DNA from 2 places in the Pseudomonas marincola genome. Region 2 is predicted to be linked to the other one. Evidence: predicted binding sites of a transcription regulator. Region 2 holds the regulator's gene; the other holds the start of a gene.
The links. Region 2 encodes sigma-54, which starts transcription at its own class of promoters, with help from an activator protein. Its sites were predicted from a motif close to ANTGGCATNNANNTTGCTNT; they were not measured.
Positions count from the first base shown of each region.

Region 1: a site for sigma-54 is predicted at 1,696-1,715, ahead of flgB (flagellar basal body rod protein FlgB). Genes of this name have one in related genera too.

Region 1 covers NZ_LR215729.2:3,116,507-3,123,735, reverse strand. The annotation lists gene cheR (protein-glutamate O-methyltransferase CheR) at 1-606, shown strand, start outside; gene flgB (flagellar basal body rod protein FlgB) at 1,765-2,172, shown strand; gene flgC (flagellar basal body rod protein FlgC) at 2,187-2,633, shown strand; gene flgD (flagellar hook assembly protein FlgD) at 2,654-3,328, shown strand; gene flgE (flagellar hook protein FlgE) at 3,372-4,733, shown strand; gene PMYSY11_RS14555 (IS4 family transposase) at 4,860-6,191, opposite strand; gene PMYSY11_RS14550 (flagellar basal body rod protein FlgF) at 6,412-7,152, shown strand; gene flgG (flagellar basal-body rod protein FlgG) at 7,199-7,229, shown strand, end outside.
Region 2 covers NZ_LR215729.2:3,899,088-3,906,316, reverse strand. The annotation lists gene pmbA (metalloprotease PmbA) at 1-917, shown strand, start outside; gene PMYSY11_RS18050 (HPr family phosphocarrier protein) at 1,004-1,276, opposite strand; gene rapZ (RNase adapter RapZ) at 1,289-2,146, opposite strand; gene ptsN (PTS IIA-like nitrogen regulatory protein PtsN) at 2,158-2,622, opposite strand; gene hpf (ribosome hibernation-promoting factor, HPF/YfiA family) at 2,638-2,946, opposite strand; gene PMYSY11_RS18030 (RNA polymerase factor sigma-54) at 3,220-4,728, opposite strand; gene lptB (LPS export ABC transporter ATP-binding protein) at 4,856-5,581, opposite strand; gene lptA (lipopolysaccharide transport periplasmic protein LptA) at 5,584-6,129, opposite strand; gene lptC (LPS export ABC transporter periplasmic protein LptC) at 6,116-6,691, opposite strand; gene PMYSY11_RS18010 (KdsC family phosphatase) at 6,700-7,229, opposite strand, start outside.

The DNA of each region.
Region 1 (7,229 bases), 780 kb from region 2:
ACGTTGTGGTTTCGCGATACGTATCCCTTTGAAGTGCTGAAGAAACGTCTGTTGCCCGAGATGATCAAGACGTTCCCCGGGCAGCGCTTGCGCATCTGGTCGGCCGCCTGTTCGTCGGGGCAGGAGCCTTATTCGCTGTCGATGAGCATCGATGAGTTCGAGAAGAGCAATATCGGTCAGTTGCGCGGAGGCGTGCAGATTGTCGCGACCGACCTGTCGCCGTCGATGCTGGCAAACTGCAAAACCGGCGAGTACGACAGCCTGGCCATCGGCCGTGGCTTGTCGCCAGACCGGCTCAATCGCTATTTCGATGTGAAGGCGCCCGGTCGCTGGCAGGTCAAGCCGGCAATCAAAAGCCGCGTCGAGTTTCGCCCGTTAAACCTGCTCGACAGCTACGCCGGGTTGGGCAAGTTCGACATCGTGTTTTGCCGCAACGTGCTGATCTACTTCTCGGCCGAGGTTAAGCGCGACATCCTCACCCGCATGCACGCCACATTGAAACCGGGCGGTTATCTGGTGTTGGGCGCATCGGAGGCGCTTAACGGCCTGCCGGAATTGTTCCAGATGGTGCAGTGCAGCCCGGGCATCATTTACAAGGTTAAGTGATTCGCCCGTTCCACACGGTGCTTTGCTGATGTTTGATAAGTGACGGATTAACCGCGGGTTAATCCGTCATTTTTGTATTCGGGATATGCCAGGGTTTTACTTGGTGCGAGACCTGTGATGCCCCCTTCGCGTGAACCATGTATTGCCGCCAATATCGCCCGACGGATTGCCCCGCAGGGGCTATCCATCCTCCGTTGTGTGGCGAGCCATGCGCCAGCATAAGTCTTGCGCCCCACCCACGGCGGACCACGACGGACCACGACGGAGGATGGATAAGCCGCAGGCTAATCCGTCATGGCGACCTATGGGCTGCAGCTGGATATTGCTGGAGGCAGGGCGCATGGCCGAAATGCGGGCATACGCCGTGATACCCCTTCGCGTGAATCATGCGTTGACGCCAATATCGCCTGACGGATTGCCCCGTTGGGGCTATCCATCCTCCGGTTGTGCGGTGATCGCTGCGCCAGCGTAAATCTTGCGCCCCACCAACGGCGGACCACGACGGAGGATGGATAAGCCGCAGGCTAATCCGTCATGGCGACCTATGGGCTGCAGCTGGATATTGCTGGAGGCAGGGCGCATGGCCGAAATGCGGGCATACGCCGTGATACCCCTTCGCGTGAATCATGCGTTGACGCCAATATCGCCTGACGGATTGCCCCGTTGGGGCTATCCATCCTCCGGTTGTGCGGTGATCGCTGCGCCAGCGTAAATCTTGCGCCCCACCAACGGCGGACCACGACGGAGGATGGATAAGCCGCAGGCTAATCCGTCATGGCGATCTATGGGGTGCGGCTGGATTTTTGCTTGATGCGGGGTGGTGGTAGGTATTGCGGGTTGTGCGCCGTGATGCCTCCTTCGCGTGAACCATGCATTGAGGCCGATATCGCCTGACGGATTGCCCCGCAGGGGCTATCCATCCTCCGGTTTGGGTTGGTTGGTTTCGATTGGGTTTGGATTGGTTTTGACTCGATGGGATGGGCGGCAAGGTTGTTGAATGTGCTTGCCGCATGCGGAAAAGCCTTGCCGCTTTGCCTCTTTATTCGCTGCTTTAAATGTCCAAGATGCTGATTTATATGGGTTTTTGATACTGGCACAGGGTTTGCTATATGACTTGCACAGATCAACTGGCAAGGCTAACGGCAAAGGTTCCTGAGTATGAGCATCAGCTTCGAAAGCGCTCTCGGCATCCACGAAAAAGCACTGGGCTTCCGCGCTCAGCGTGCAGAAGTGCTGGCCAACAATATGGCTAACGCTGACACGCCTAACTACAAGGCGCGGGATCTCGACTTTGCCTCGGTTCTCGCCGAGCAGGCGGGCGCCAACAAGAACGCCATGAGCGGCCTCAACGTGACCAACAGCCGGCACATTGCCGCCGACACGGTGTCGTTCAGCACTGAGAGCCTCAAGTACCGCACACCGCTTAGCCCTTCGCTGGATCAGAACACCGTCGATGAGCAGCTTGAGCAATCCAACTACGCGCAGAACGCGGTGGATTTCCAGGCCAGCTTTACCTTGCTCAACAGTAAATTCAAAGGGCTCGTCAGCGCCCTGCGCGGCGAATAAAGGAGCCTGATGCCATGTCACTAGCAAGCGTATTCAATATTGCCGGTACCGGTATGAGTGCTCAGAGCACGCGCCTCAATACCATTTCGAGCAACATCGCCAACGCCGAAACCGTGTCCTCAAGCCTGGATCAGACCTATCGCGCTCGCCATCCGGTGTTTGCCACCGTGCTCGGCCAGCAGGCGGCAGGCGGTGACCGTGGCTCGCTGTTCGCCGAGCAGGATGAAGCCGGTCGTGGTGTGCAGGTGCTGGGCATTGTCGAAGATCAAAGCACCTTGATGCCGCGTTACGAGCCGAACCATCCGGCGGCGGATAAAGACGGCTACGTCTACTACCCGAACGTCAATGTGGTTGAAGAAATGGCCGACATGATCTCCGCCAGCCGGGCTTTTCAGACCAACGCCGAAATGATGAATACCGCCAAACAAATGTTGCAGAAGGTCCTGACCCTGGGTCAGTGAGCCATCCGTGAGGGAAGTCCATGAGCATTGATAGCACAAGTGGTGTTAGCGCTTCGGTGCTTGACCAGTACTCGGTCAAGCAGCAATCCGGCAGCGGCGAGGAGTTGGGCAAGGACCAGTTCCTTAACCTTCTGGTGGCGCAACTGAATAACCAGAACCCGCTGGAGCCGCAAGGTAACGGCGAGTTCATCGCCCAGCTGGCGCAGTTCAGCCAGGTAGAAGGGATTCAGCAACTTAACGGCAGCGTCGATTCGCTGGTTTCCGGCTACCAGTCTTCGCAGGCGTTGCAGGCCTCGTCTCTGGTGGGGCGCAAGGTGATTGTGCCGACCGACAGCGCGGTGGTCGATACCAGCCAGAGCTTCAAGGCCAGCCTGTTGTTGCCGGTCAGCAGCAGTAACGTGTTCGTCAACATCACCGACTCTACCGGGGCGGCGGTGGGCCGGATCAACATGGGGGCACAGGAGGCTGGCAATGTCAGCTTCATTTGGGATGGCAAGGACAGCGACGGCAATTTGATGCCGCCCGGCAAATACAAGTTCGAGGCGCAGGCAAGTTACCCAGACGGTAACCAGGGGCTCTACACGATGCTGCCGGCGAACGTCGACAGCGTCACCTTGGGTGGCAGCGAATTGATGCTCAACCTCGCGGGGCTGGGCAGCGTTGCGCTGTCTTCAGTGCAGGTCATTGGTGAGTAATCCAGGTATTTAATCGCCGGTTTTGCCGGCAAAGGAGTATTGCATGGCGTTTAATATTGGTCTCAGCGGCCTGCGCGCGGCAACCAGTGACCTCAATATCACGGGCAACAACATCGCCAACGCCGGCACCGCAGGCTTCAAGCAGTCGCGGGCCGAGTTTGCCGATGTGTATGCCTCATCGGTTTTGGGTACGGGCAAGAATGCCACCGGCAGCGGCGTGCTGCTGAGCAACGTTGCGCAGCTGTTTAATCAGGGCAACATCAATTACACCCAGAATGCGCTGGACCTTGCCATTAACGGCAACGGTTTCTTTCAGGTCAGTAATAACGGTGCGCTGAGCTACACCCGTGCCGGCTATTTCGGTACCGATACCAATGGCTTTATTGTCGATAACACCGGCAACAACTTGCAGGGCTACACCGTTGATGCCAACGGCGTTCTGCAGCCGGGTGTAGTCGGTAACCTGCAGGTGCAGACGGCCAGTCAGGCGCCGAAGCCGACCAGTGAGGTCGGCCAGGTTTTCAACCTCAACTCGACCAGCACCACGCCGACCAACTCACCGTTCAACCCGGCCGACCCGACGACTTATAACTCGTCGACCTCGACCAATATTTACGACTCACAGGGCAACGCCCACGTGATGACGCAGTACTTCACCAAGGGTACTTCCAACCAGTGGACCATGTCGGTGTTGGTGGATGGCCAACGTCCAGACTTGGACGCAGCAAACCCGGGCGTGCCGTACTCGTTTGATGTGTCTTTCGATGCCGCAGGTAATCTGGTCAGTGCGGTGCCAGTCGATACGCTGGTTGGCCCAGCGCCCGGCACACCGGTGGCAACACCGGCCTCGGTCACCACCACCACTCCAGGCGTGCTGGACTTTGGTCCGGGCAGCTGGACGCCGGCTGTTGAGCAGCCTGCCGGTTCCGGCACATTTGTAGCCAATGGTTCGACCGCTGCGGCGACTGGGTTCAAGTTCGACATGCGCGGCTCAACTCAGTTCTCCAGTTCGTTCGCGGTCAACAGCGTCAGCCAGAACGGCTACACCACGGGCGAGCTGGCTGGCTTGCAGATTGATGAAACCGGGCAGATATTCGCGCGCTACACCAACGGGCAATCGAAGGTGCAAGGGCAGGTGGTGCTGGCCAACTTTGCGAACGTGCAAGGGCTGTCTCCAATCGGCAAGACGCAGTGGGTGCAGTCGTCCGAGTCGGGTGAGCCGGTGCGTAACCCGCCGGGCAGCGGCACGCTGGGTTCGTTGCAGGCCGGCGCGCTGGAAGACTCCAACGTCGAGCTGTCTGATCAGTTGGTTAACCTGATCGTTGCGCAGCGTAACTATCAGGCCAATGCCAAAACCATCGAAACCGAAAGTGCAGTCACCCAGACCATCATCAACCTGCGTTGATAGTCCCGGCTCTCGTCCGGCTTGGTTCACCTGAGCCGGGCGGCGCCGGCTTGGCAAAGCGCGTTGCCGGTAGCGGCAAACGATCGCCGATAATCATTTTAAAAGACGCCTGTTGGCTAATGCCAGTCAGTTAAGCTGACTGGCATTTTTATTTCTGGTCGGATACTTGGACGGCTTGGGTTTGACCGCTCGCGGATAACTGCGATCCTCACGGCGATGAGGTAGGACGTAGTGCATGGCCGAGGCCTGTAGTTCGGCCAGGTAGCGAGGGATGTTGCCTGGATGATTCAAAGAGACCCCGTTCAAGAAGCCCAGAATCGCCCAGGTGCAAGCGGTAAAACTCATTTCGCAGGGGTAGATGCCAGGGCAGTGGCGACTCATTTCCAACATTTGATAACGCAGCAGGTTGTACCCCAGTAGTACGCCCCACAGTTCTTGTTCAATCATCTCCGGCGTTTTACTACGCAGTGTGTAGTGCCCCGCGAGCATGCCTTGCTTCATTTCTCGATAGCCCAGCTCGATTTCCCAACGCTGGCTGTACAGATCCACGATTTCGTCTGGAGGGAAGCGCAGAGGATCGATCATTGAGGTCAGTACCTGCCGCACTTTGCCCTTGATGGTCTTGCTTAATAACCGAGCCTGTAGCGTGTCTGGCAGGTCGGGCCATTGTTTACGCGCCTGCGGCGAGGTCTTTAGCGAGACGATGGCATCGTGGCGCCCTAACTTACGCAGCACCTCGTATTGAGCATCCTTGCGCAGCGGCAGTAACCAATGGCGCTGAGTGCCTGTCTGTTGCCAGCGATAAAGTAACCCCAGTGAATAGAAGCCACGGTCGAACAAGGTCAGCGAGTGATCGGGTGTACTGTCGATCAGTTGTTCGGCCAGTTTCATCTCGTTGCTGTGGTAGCCGGCAAAAGCACTATTCACCAGCATGTGGCTGGTCAGCTCCATCTGGCAGACCATGCGAACCTGGGGATAGCCGGTATCGCCATGCTGATTACTGGCGCTGCCATAGTGCTTGCGGTTGTCGTCCGTATCCGGCGTGCGCCAGACCACGCCATCGACACTGAGCAGGCGCAAACCGGCCCAAGTGGGGTGATTGGCGCTGGCATGCCAGCGTTGTTGAGTCAGGGAAAAGACTTCTCGCACCGCAGCGCTGCCCAAACGCTGGCGACCTTGCACGATTGCACTGGGTGCTACCAATGGCTTCTGCCCAGGCAGCATGATGCCCATACGGCTCGCGGCATCCCAGGCCGACATCCGGCGAAACAACGCCATGGCGATCACGCACCAGATCATGGCTTCAAGAGGGAGACGTCGCTTACGCAGGGTCGCCACTCCCGCCGTTTCCAGTGCGGTGCTAACTAGGTCTGGATCAAGCAGCGCCCCCAGCTCGTCAAGGGAGTGGGTGGCAGAAGCCGCTTCGTGAGTCAGTGCCAAGGCGCGGGAAAGTCGCATAAAAAATCCGATGCTCAAAACAAGCATCGGATTTTCGTTTCAGCACGCAGAAGGTCAAGCTGTAGCGCTTAACTGACTGGCATTAGCCTGTTGGCGTCTTTTTTTTGTTTATAAAATCGTTGTAAATCAGTGGCTTATTGTTTTTATTCGAGGATTGGCACAGCCTTTGCTGTATTGCTTGTATAGAGCAGCAGGCGGCAAGCCTATCTCGGAGAAGAACATGGACAAGATGCTGTACGTCTCCATGACTGGAGCCCAAAACAACACCCTCGCACAACGTGCCCACGCCAACAATTTGGCGAACATCTCGACCAGTGGCTTTCGCCGCGATTTCGAGCAGGCGCGTTCGATGCCGATGTTTGGCGACACTTTTCCATCCCGTGTTTTTGCCATGACCGAGCGGCCAGGCACCGACTTTACCCCCGGCTCGTTGCAGGAAACCGGTCGCGATCTGGATGTGGCCGTGGGCGGTGACGGCTGGTTGGCGGTGCAGGCGCCGGACGGCAGCGAAGCGTATGTGCGCACCGCCAGCCTGAACGTCGATGCGCTGGGCGTATTGCGCACCGGCAACGGTTTGCCGGTGATGGGCAATGCCGGACCGATTGCCGTGCCGCCTGAGCAAAAAGTCGAGATCGGCCAAGACGGCACTATCAGCATCCGTGCCTTGGGCGAGGGGCCGAGTGTGCTGGCTGAAGTCGACCGCCTGAAGCTGGTTAACCCGGATCTCAAGCAAATGGAGAAGGGCACTGACGGCATGATCCATTACAAAGGCGCGCAGCCGCTGCTGGCGGATGGCGCTGTCAGCGTGACGTCGGGCTTCCTTGAGTCCAGCAACGTCAACGCGGTGGAAGAGATGACCGCCATCCTGTCTCTGTCCCGTCAATTCGAACTGCAAGTGAAGATGATGCGCACCGCCGAAGACAATGCTTCGTCGATGGCGCGGGTTTTGCAACTTAGCTAATCAACAGTACATAGCGCCGTGAAAACGTCGCTAGAGGAGATTCGATATGCTTCCGGCTTTGTGGGTCAGCAAGACAG
Region 2 (7,229 bases):
CCGCGGCCTTTGCTACCGATGCGCGGATTAAGAATGCCGACGGCACCTCGCTCAGTACGCACCAAGGCTGCCGGATTTATGGCAACAGCCATGGCTTTATCGGTGGTTATGCCAGTACGCGTCATAGTCTCAGCTGCGTGATGATTGCCGAGCAGGACGGCCAGATGCAGCGCGATTACTGGTACGACGTTAATCGTCAGGGCGAGATGTTAGCGAGTGCTGAAAGCATTGGCCGTCGCGCCGCTTTGCGTGCCGTCAGCCGCTTGGGCGCGCGTCCGGTGCCTACTTGCGAAGTGCCGGTGCTGTTTTCGGCTGAGCTGGCGACTGGCTTGTTTGGCAGTTTCCTCGGCGCCATTTCGGGCGGCAGCATCTACCGCAAGTCTTCATTCCTTGAGGGCACTATCGGCGAGCAATTGTTTCCGCAATGGCTGAATATTGATGAACGCCCGCATATTCCGCGTGCAATGGGCAGCGCAGCCTTTGATGGTGACGGCCTTGCAACTTACGCCAAGTCATTCGTCGAGAGCGGTGAGCTGTTGAGCTATGTGTTGGGCACCTACTCAGGCCGTAAGCTGGGAATGCCAAGTACTGCAAACGCCGGCGGCGTGCATAACCTGTTCGTCAGCCATGGCGATGAAGACCAGCAGGCGCTGATCAAGCGCATGGGGCGCGGGCTGTTGGTCACTGAGCTGATGGGCCACGGCCTGAACATGGTGACCGGCGATTACTCGCGCGGCGCTGGCGGTTACTGGGTAGAAAACGGCGAGATCCAGTTCCCGGTGCAGGAAGTGACCATTGCCGGCAACATGCGTGACATGTTCAAGCAAATCGTCGCGGTGGGTAATGACTTGGAACTGCGCAGCAATATTCGCACGGGTTCAGTGCTGATTGAGCGCATGACCGTCGCCGGCTCTTAAGTCGCCGTAGCGTCATTTGCCAAAACCAGCACCCAATAAAAAAGCAGACGTTTAGGGCGTCTGCTTTTTTTGTGCGCGTAAAGGGGCTATTCGCCTTCGTCGAAGAAGTTATTGATCAACTCGATCAGTGCTTCAAGCGCCTCTTGTTCCTGCTCGCCTTCGGTGTGCAGGTGTACAGGGGTGCCTTTACCGGCGGCCAGCATCATTACCGCCATGATGCTTTTACCATCGACCAGGCTTTCTGGGCTGCGGCCAACACGAACTGTGCACGGGAAACGGCCGGCCACGCCCACAAACTTGGCGGCGGCGCGGGCATGCAGGCCCAGCTTGTTGATGATGATGATTTCGCAAGCAGGCATCGCGCCTAATCCTTAGCTGAGGTCGCGGTGGCGAACCTGAACATTCTTCAGTTGAGTTTTAAGCGCTTCACTCAGGCGCTGGGCCAGGTACACGGAGCGATGTCGCCCGCCAGTGCAGCCAATGGCGACGGTCACGTAGGCGCGGTTGCTGGCAGCGATACGCGGCAGCCATTTCTGCAGATAACCGGCGATGTCCTGATACATCTCTTCCACTTCGGGTTCGGCGCTCAGGTAGTCATTGATTGGCTGATCCAGACCGCTGTAGTCGCGCAGCTCAGGTTTCCAGTACGGGTTCGGCAGGCAACGCACGTCGAACACCAGATCGGCATCAACTGGCAGGCCACGTTTGAATCCGAAAGACTCAACCAGATAAGCAGTGCCCGGCGCCGGTTGTTTGAGCAGGCGCAGGGTTAGCGTGTCACGTAGTTGGTAGAGATTGAGATGAGTGGTGTCGATGCGCAGGTCGGCAAGGTCGATAATCGGCTCGAGCAACTTGCTTTCATCGCCGATAGCCTCGGACAGCGAGCGATGCTCGGAGGTCAGCGGGTGACGTCTGCGTGTTTCCGAGAAGCGCTTGAGCAGGGTGTCCTGCGCGGCATCGAGGTAGACAATATCGCAGCGGATGTTGCGGTCACGAACCTGACGCAGTAGCTCGGGGAAGCGCTTGAGCTGGCTGGGCATGTTGCGCGCATCAATCGACACCGCCACAAAAGGTTGCAGCTGCTCGGGATGCAGCAAGGCCCGTTCCGCCAACTCGGGTAACAAGTCGGCAGGCAAGTTGTCGATGCAGTAGTAACCGTTGTCTTCGAGGACATCAAGGGCCGTACTTTTGCCCGAGCCCGAACGACCGCTGACGATGATTAAGCGCATAGGGCTATTTCCTACTGGCCGCTTTGTACGTCCACTACAACGTCATAGAGGGCCTGATTGCTGTCAGCATGGCGCAGGCGTTCACGGACTTCGTTGCGGTCTAGCATGCTGGCAATCTGGCGCAGCAACTCGAGGTGCTCGTCAGTTGCCGCTTCCGGAACCAGCAATACAAACAGCAGGTCGACGGGAGCGCCGTCAATGGCGTCGAAGTCGACTGCTGAGTCAAGTCTGAGTACCGCACTCACCGGCGCACTACAGCCTGGCAGACGACAATGCGGGATCGCAATGCCATTACCAAAACCGGTGGAGCCGAGTTTTTCGCGGGCAATCAGGCTTTCAAAAATGTCTTGGCCGTCAAGGTCGCTCAAGTCACGAGCGACCAGATTGGCGATTTGTTCAAGAACACGTTTTTTACTGCCGCCCGGCACGTTCACAAGGGAACGGCCGGGGGTCAGGATGTCTTCAAGTCGGATCATAGGAGGTGAGCGATGTCAGCGGGCCATAGCGCCTTGCTGACGGTCGAGCTGCTTTTCCTTGTGCTTGATAAGTTGTCGGTCAAGTTTGTCTGTTAGTAAATCGATTGCTGCGTACATGTCATCGTGTTCAGCGTTGGCAACGACTTCGCCGCCCGCTATGTGCAAGGTCGCTTCAATTTTCTGCTTGAGCTTCTCGACCTCCATGATGACTTGTACATTGGTGATCTTATCGAAGTGGCGTTCTAATCGACTGAGTTTCTCCTCGATATAGTCACGCAGGGCGTCGGTCACATCCAGCTGGTGTCCACTGATGTTGACTTGCATACCGCTTTCTCCTTGTTGCCGTGTAGTAGTGACAGGCAATTTGCCTGCCGCCGGAACACTGAAGCTTGCTCACTTACCCTGTAGCGGTTCTGCGGTGCTGTGTAACGCTGTTTGACGCGGGTTGTGTTGCCTCAAACATGTCGGACCTGCATATCACCCAGAGTAAGCAGATTGTCTGCCGGGTCGCTTCGGCTTCTGCCGTGCGCTTTGCTCAGCCCTGATATCAGTATGGCTGTTTTGCAGGAAAGCACAGGGTTTGCTTTGGCGACTCCCTCACATTAATCGTTTGCGCTCGCTGGACGGTGCTATGCCGAGTGACTCACGGTATTTGGCAACGGTGCGGCGAGCGACTTGAATACCTTGTGCCTCCAGTAAACCAGCGATCTTGCTGTCGCTCAATGGCTTTTTTGCATTTTCCGCAGCAACCAGTTTTTTAATGATTGCGCGAATCGCTGTCGACGAGCATTCACCGCCTTCAGAGGTGCTTACGTGGCTTGAGAAGAAATATTTCAACTCGTAAATGCCGCGTGGTGTGTGCATGAATTTTTGCGTGGTGACGCGTGAAATCGTCGATTCGTGCATACCGACTGCCTCGGCAATATCGTGCAGAACCAGCGGTTTCATGGCCTCGTCACCGTAGTCGAGGAAGCCGCGCTGGTGCTCGACAATCTGCGTGGCAACCTTCATCAGGGTTTCATTGCGACTCTGCAAGCTCTTGATGAACCAGCGCGCCTCCTGCAACTGATTACGCATGAAGGTGTTGTCGGCGCTGGAGTCTGCGCGGCGCACGAAACCAGCGTACTGCGGGTTGACCCGTAAGCGCGGCATGGCTTCCTGGTTGAGTTCTACCAGCCAGCGGTCATTGTGTTTGCGCACAATGACGTCGGGGACTACATACTCCGGCTCGCCAGACTCGATTTGCGAGCCGGGGCGCGGGTTGAGGCTCTGAATCAGCTCAATGACCTGACGCAGTTCGTCTTCCTTGAGCTTCATGCGGCGCATCAGTTGGCTGTAGTCGCGGCTGCCCAGCAGGTCGAGATAATCATTTGCCAGACGCTGGGCTTCAGCCAGCCAAGGTGTTTTTGCGGGCAGTTGGCGCAGCTGCAGCAACAGGCACTCGCTGAGGGTGCGTGCGGCAATGCCGGCGGGCTCGAACTGCTGAATGCGGTGCAGAACGGCTTCGACTTCATCAAGCTCGATGTCGAGTTCCGGGTCGAATGCGCTGACCACTTCGTCGAGGGTTTCTTCGAGATAACCCTGCTGATTGATGCAGTCGATCAGGGTCGCCGCGATAAGCCGGTCTTTGTCCGACATTGGCGACAGGTTGAGTTGCCACAACAAATGGCTTTGCAGGCTTTCGCCTGTCGAGGTGCGCGTGGTGAAGTCCCACTCGTCATCGTCGTTGCTAGGCAGGCTGCTGGCGCTTGTCTGATAAACGTCTTCCCAGGCGGTATCAACCGGCAGCTCATTGGGAATGCGCTCATTCCACTCGCCATCTTCCAGGTTGTCTACGGTTTGCGACGGTTCCTGATAAGTCGGTTCCTGGAAATTGGCCTCTTCCTGATTCGGTGAGGCAGCCGTTTCCGCTCCGTCAGCCATAGGGTCGGAATTATCGAAGTCGTCGCCATCTTCTTGGCGCTCGAGCATCGGATTGGACTCCAACGCCTCCTGAATCTCTTGTTGCAGATCCAGGGTTGAGAGTTGAAGTAGGCGGATGGCTTGTTGCAGCTGAGGCGTCATCGTCAGCTGCTGGCCCATCTTCAGGACTAGCGATGGTTTCATTGCAGACCTTATTAACCGGCGTCTATGCGCAATCCACTACAGGGCATTTGAGCCACAAGGAGGCAGAGTATATGCCTTTCCCCGTGGCCTTTGCCTAGCACTGCTTTTGAGTTTGGGCATGATTCGGCTAGAGCCTGAACTCATGTCCCAAATAGACTTCTTTTACAATCTCGTTGGCCAGAATGGCTTCGGAGTCACCTTCGGCAATCAGTTGGCCGTCACTGACAATGTACGCAGTTTCGCAAATATCCAGCGTTTCGCGAACGTTGTGGTCGGTGATCAGAACGCCAATACCTTTGGCTTTCAGGTGGTGAATAATCTGTTTGATGTCCCCGACCGAAATCGGGTCCACCCCGGCAAATGGTTCGTCGAGCAGTATGAATTTAGGCGCCGTGGCCAGTGCGCGGGCAATTTCAACCCGACGACGTTCACCACCCGACAAGCTCATGCCGAGATTATCGCGGATGTGGTGAATATGAAATTCTTCGAGAAGGCTTTCCATCTCCGCGTGACGCGCAGCACGGTCGAGCTCCTTACGGGTCTCGAGAATCGCCATGATGTTGTCCGAGACGCTGAGCTTGCGAAAGATCGACGCTTCCTGCGGCAGGTAACCAATGCCGGCGCGCGCGCGGCCATGCATCGGCAGGTGGCTGACATCCAGGTCGTCGATCAAGACGCGACCCTGATCAGCCTGCACCAAACCTACAATCATGTAGAAGCAGGTGGTTTTACCGGCGCCGTTAGGCCCGAGCAGGCCAACAATCTGTCCGCTTTCGATGTTCAGGCTGACGTCACGCACGACCTGGCGGCTTTTATAGCTTTTGGCCAAATGCTGGGCTTTCAGAATCGCCATCGTTATTCGGCCGCCTGTGGTTCAGCTGGTTTGCTTTTCGGCTGGATAACCATGTCGATGCGCGGGCGCGGTGTGGTGATCTGGTTGCCCGTGGCGCGACCGGCATTAACGATCTGACGCTGCGTGTCGTAGACGATTTTCTCGCCTTCGAAGGTATTACCTTCTTGAATGACCTTGGCCTGATCGATCAGGACAATGCGATTCTTGCTGGCAAAGTACTGGATGGTAAGGCCATAGGCTTTAACCAGTTCTTTGTCTTCTGCGGGCTTCTGCTCGTAATAAGCCGGTGTGCCGACAGAGGTGAACACGTCGATATCACCTTGAGCAGTTTGCGTGATCGTCACGGTATTGCCGGTGATCTTCATGGTGCCCTGAGTGATGATCACATCGCCGCGGTACACGGCTACGCCCTGTTTATCATCCAGTTCGGCGCTGTCTGCTTGCACGCGAATGGGCTGATCTTTGTCAGAAGGCAGCGCCCAGGCATTGAAGCTGCCGAATGTGGCGCCCAAGCTGAGCAGAAGGGGAAGGGTTTTAACGAACCTCATGCTGGCCTCTTACTTTGGACAGAAGGAGCATCCTGCTGTCATCCAAATATGCTTTCATTCCGACCGCGGTCGTTACGCCGTTGGCAGCGTCGATTCTAACGGCTTGCTCAGTCTGCGCATATTGTTTATCGGGGAATACTGTCAGTCTGCTGGTATTGAGTATGGTCGGGCGGCCTTTTGCATCGGTGCGCTCGACCTTCACTTTGTCGATCAGCTCGACTTCCTGGCCGCCAGGGCCAATCTCGCCTTTTTCGCTGCGAACGTGCCACGGGTATTCCGTGCCACGGTAAAGCATCAGGTTAGGCAGCGTCACGTTGGTGATGTCGGTCGCCTTGAAGTGTTCCAGCTTGTCGGCCTTCAAGGTGTAGTGGCGGCTACCGTCCGGCATGTATTGCACGGTAGAGGTATTAACCACATAAAAATCGATTGGGCTGTCGGTAGTCGACGCTGGCTGGCGATCCGAGAAGGTTTCCTGGTTGATGTTCCAGTAACCGACGGCCACGAGCAATGCAGCCCCAATGGCGTACAGCAGCAGTGACAGCAATTTACGTGGGTTAGGCATAATCAATTCTATAAGTAAGCGGCTTGAGCAGCTTCGAGGCTGCCTTGGGCTTGCATGATCAGCTCGCAAAACTCGCGTGCTGCACCTTCTCCGCCTTTGGCCTGAGTCACTGCGAAGGCGTGTTCGCGGACAAACGGGTCGGCGCTGGCAACTGCCATACCCAAGCCAACGCGGCGAATAACCGGCAAGTCGGGCAAGTCATCGCCGAGGTAGGCCACTTCAGCATAGTCGAGACCGAGTTCGCCAAGCAGTTCGTCCAGTACCACCAGTTTATCTTCTCGCCCTTGGTACAGGTGCTGGATGCCGAGATTTTGCGCGCGACGTTCAACCACCGGTGTTTTACGGCCGGTGATAATAGCGGTGCGCACGCCGGATTGGATCAGCAATTTAATGCCGTGGCCGTCGAGGGTGTTGAAGGTTTTGAATTCGCTGCCATCAACCAGAAAGTACAGTTTGCCGTCCGTCAGTACGCCGTCGACGTCGAAAATCGCCAGCTTGATCTTGGCGGCGCGCGCTTGCAGTTCGGGGGTTAGTGCTT